One region of the Neobacillus sp. Soil_C_43 genome, then DNA from elsewhere that is predicted to be linked to it. Evidence: predicted binding sites of a transcription regulator. Region 1 holds the regulator's gene; the other holds the start of a gene.
The links. Region 1 encodes Rex, which represses fermentation and respiration genes when NADH is low (regulators of the CRP and FNR family bind a similar motif). Its sites were predicted from a motif close to TTGTGAAATATTTCACAA; they were not measured.
Positions count from the first base shown of each region.

Region 2: the regulator Rex is predicted to act here: its motif matches at 1,040-1,057, upstream of AC3A54_RS06980 (DUF3147 family protein).

Region 1 covers NZ_JBDGJV010000034.1:12,941-15,150, reverse strand. Annotated here, with positions in the region: gene AC3A54_RS25295 (ABC-F family ATP-binding cassette domain-containing protein) at 1-378, opposite strand, end outside; gene moaC (cyclic pyranopterin monophosphate synthase MoaC) at 547-1,044, shown strand; gene AC3A54_RS25285 (redox-sensing transcriptional repressor Rex) at 1,079-1,732, shown strand; gene AC3A54_RS25280 (YhbD family protein) at 1,861-2,210, shown strand, end outside.
Region 2 covers NZ_JBDGJV010000003.1:133,843-136,052, forward strand. Annotated here, with positions in the region: gene AC3A54_RS06970 (acyl-CoA dehydrogenase family protein) at 1-51, opposite strand, end outside; gene AC3A54_RS06975 (DUF3147 family protein) at 246-620, opposite strand; gene AC3A54_RS06980 (DUF3147 family protein) at 638-1,000, opposite strand; gene AC3A54_RS06985 (YpzG family protein) at 1,665-1,817, shown strand; gene AC3A54_RS06990 (N-acetyltransferase family protein) at 2,007-2,210, shown strand, end outside.

The DNA of each region.
Region 1 (2,210 bases):
TTCTTTTAGCACCCGTTCGTACTTGCCTGGGTCTTCAAACACAGAAGGATCCGCCATTTGTTTTTCCAGTTTGCGGAGCGATTTTTCCATGATTTGAAGTGGTTCAAATACGGTTAACATTTCGTCCCAAATGGTCAATTTGGATTCTAATCCTGTGTTCTGAGCTAGATACCCGATGGTTACTTCTTTTGGTTTGATGATTTCGCCGCCATCATGAGACAAATGTCCGGCAATAATCTTTAATAAGGTCGATTTTCCGGCACCATTACGGCCAACAAGGGCCACACGGTCTCTCGTTTGTAATTCTAGCTTTATATTCGATAAAATAAGGTCAGCACCATAATATTTTTGTAATTGATTCACTTGCAATAAAATCATTTTATTCACCTCTATTACTTAGGACTAGTGTACCGTATAAGCGGAATGACAGCAATAACTCGGACTCTTCTAGGAGCTGTTCTTATAAAAAATCTAGTGATTCGTTCAAAGTTTCACACACATAAAAGGAAAAATAGTGTATTATTTTTTGGTAGGAGGATTTTTTATATGGCCGAATTTACGCATTTTAATGAAGAAGGTAGAGCAAAGATGGTAGATGTCAGCGACAAGCCTGAGACAGCACGTACTGCTCTTGCTCATTCTAGCATAACTGTAAGTAAAGAAATTTTTGACAAAATAACCAATCATGAGATGAAAAAGGGCGATGTATTAGCTGTTGCCCAAGTTGCAGCCGTAATGGCGGCTAAAAAAACATGGGATATTATTCCTATGTGTCATCCCATTCCACTGACTGGTGTGAATATTTCTTTTGCATGGGAAGAGGATCAAACAGGGAACTTTCAATTACATATTGAGGCAGCGGTGAAAACAAAGGGGAATACAGGTGTGGAAATGGAAGCGCTCACAGCTGCATCTGCTTGTGCTTTAACCGTTTATGATATGTGTAAGGCAGTTGATAAAGGGATGGTTATTGGACCAACCTATTTAGTGGAAAAAACAGGCGGTAAAAACGGTGATTTTAGAAGAAATGAACAGGTTAAATAAGAGTTAAAAAACCATTCATGGGGTGTGGGAGAATATGAGTAACGAAACGATGAAAATACCACAGGCGACAGCGAAACGGCTGCCCCTCTATTATCGATTTTTAAAGAACCTGCATACTTCCGGCAAACAAAGAGTTTCATCTGCAGAGTTAAGTGAAGCGGTAAAGGTGGACTCGGCAACGATTCGCCGTGACTTTTCCTATTTTGGGGCATTAGGTAAGAAGGGGTATGGCTATAATGTTAATTATTTGTTAACCTTTTTCCGGAAAACGCTGGATCAGGATGAATTAACAAAAGTTGCGTTAATTGGGGTCGGTAATTTGGGGACTGCCTTTTTAAATTATAACTTTTTAAAAAATAACAACACGAAGATCGAGGTCGCGTTTGATGTCGATCCGGAAAAAATGGGGACAACGATTCGCGAAGTTCCAGTTCATCATATGGATGATTTGGAGAAGGTATTAGAAAATAGTGATATTCAGGTGGCTATTTTAACGGTGCCAGCTCCTGTTGCGCAAATGATAACGGACCGACTGGTAAAAGCGGAAGTTAAAGGGATTTTAAACTTTACGCCTGCTCGGTTAAATGTACCAGGGTCGATTCGGGTTCACCATATTGACCTGGCAGTGGAACTGCAATCATTGGTTTACTTTTTAAAGCACTATCCGACAGTGGATGTAGAGGAATAGAACAGTGTAAGGCCTTTTACGATGATTCAATCGTAGGAGGTTTTTTTTATTTACAAAAATATGTAAGTTACAACTTTACAAGCGTAACAGTGTTATGTTACATTGATAAACAGAAAGGGGTTTTTACCATGAGCGAGGAGTTAATCTCAAAAAAAGACCTATTAGAATTAGCGGGAATTTCCTATGGACAGTTATATAGATGGAAACGTAAGGACCTTATTCCAGAAGACTGGTTTATACGTAAATCAACATTTACGGGACAGGAGACCTTTTTTCCAAAAGAGAAGATTTTAGGAAGAATCAATAAAATCCAAACAATGAAAGAAAATTTATCACTAGATGAACTGGCAGACATGTTTTCACCGAATATTTCTGACTTGCAGTTAGGAAAAGATGAGTTAGTAAAACGTAACATTGTTTCATCTGCTGTCATGGGTTTTTACCTTGAGAATGAAAAAGGAAGCCATACATTTACGAT
Region 2 (2,210 bases), on a different contig from region 1:
TCTAATTGTTTTCTGCACCATTTTTTGCTCGTCGGTCAAACGTAAATGCATTTCCTTCACTCCATTCTATTCTTTTATTCTAGTTTTCTTCTTAGAAAGTATATGATAGGTTATCCGAAAACATACCTACCGGTTGGTATGTTAATTTTATTTTATTCCGAAATTTCAGATAATACAAGTCAAAAGTGATGAATCTTGTTAAAAAAATCCTTCAGCTCGGGTAGCGCTGAAGGATTTTTCCCAATTTATATTTGTCGTACGGCTTTTTTTATCGCCAAACGTTCTCTAAATGTGGAGATAGCAATGGAGCTTGTTAGCCATGATAGCAATCCCATGGTAATACTTAAGAGCCAATTACTAGTGGATTGCAAGGTAAGGAGGACCGTAATTACGCAAATAATTCCGCCCATCATTCCATATACAGACCCTCGGGCAATATTGGTTGCTTTCTTTGTACCGGAAGCAATTCCGACCATGATAACTGCTGTTAGCATTACGGCAGGAAAAGCAGCAAAAATTCCGGCTAGCATCTTCCACGGTGAAACGATTGTAATTAAATAACTAAGTGAAACCGCGGTTCCTCCGAGTAGGAATCGAATAAATAAGTCCTGTTTATTCATGCTTGTCACCTTTTCGTTTAATGGGATGTAATAATGACAACTACTATTGATATAGTGAACCAGAAAGCCATGGATTGAAGGATGCCCCGCTTCCAGCCTACTTTTGGTAAAAGATAGCCTGCGATAAGAGCAACTATGATGTTGATTGCCATTCCAAAGATAGCTCCCCTGGATAACATTATCGAATGTGAAATCAGCTGCCCACCATGAAAATCAAGTCCTATTGTTAAAAATGCCGCCAAATACACTGCAGGAAAGGCTGCAAAAATTCCTCCTGCTTTTTCTCCCAATTTTTTTGCTACTACTGTACAAGCGACAACTGCTAAACCACCCAAAAGGAATCGTATGAGAAGTGCGCTTATTGATAGATGTACCATCATTCGTTCGCCTCTTTTGTTTACCACGCTGTTATTTTAGTTACGTGAATAATCTCACAAACTAATTTACGTATTCATTGTACCTCAATTTTATGACGATACATGTGAACACTTTATTAAGGTTTTTGAAGCGGTTTCATTTGATCTATTTTGTGCTTGAGTCTTGGTGAAAGACAAACCTACGGCATTTCAAGCTTGTCCTGTCCTTCATCCACCTTATGAAGGACAAAACCTTTGTGTTCAAATCGAATTTTGTCCTTCATCAACCCTATGAAAGACAAAACCTTTGTATACAATTCGAATTTTGTCCTTCATTAACTCTACGAAAGACAAAACCTTTATATTCAAATCGAATTTTGTCCTTCATCCACCGTATGAAAGACAAAATCTTTGTGTTCAAATCGAATTTTGTCCTTCATCAACCCTATGAAAGACAAAACCTTTGTATTCAAATCGAATTTTGTCCTTCATCCACTAAATCAAAGATAGTCCGTCAAATTTATTTTTAGATAGTTCGTTCTGCTTCATTATAATAAACCATTCCATCTTTTTTCATGCATCACAGTTATTTAATTACGTGACTAATTTCTGTTCATTTTACAAATAATAATAGTGATGTTCCATAGTGAATATCATCGTTTCAAATCCTATGATGAGGTGATTCTTGATGAGCTACAAAGATCATTTAGATCAACACTCAGAGCTTTTCCATCACACAAATACTAGGCCGAAACGCCAGAAGTCACAGGTGAATGGAGAAACTCAATTAACTCAAAACGCGATCATCTTAAGGAGCAATGCCAAAGCACACCGTTGGTAAGTGTATTGGCATCGAAACGAATGATGGGGTGACACAGCGCTCTCCCATCAAGAAGAAGGCTGACTCAACACAATGAGTCAGCTTTTTTCTTTTAATATGAAGTAAACGAAAAATTATGATTGAAAATGTATGTTTGGAAGGATATCATAAAATCTAATTAAATTATTATCTAATGGAGTGGACTAGAGTATGTACGATTCTTTCACAATAAGAGATGCAGAAATAACTGATTTACCGATTATCGTTGACATATACAATTCAACCATTGCAGGGAGAATGGTTACCGCTGACCTTGAGCCAGTAACTGTTGAAAGCCGGACCCAATGGTTTCACGAGCACTCCCCTTCCTTTCGTCCACTTTGGGTAGTCGAAAGTCAAGGATCAATTTGCGGA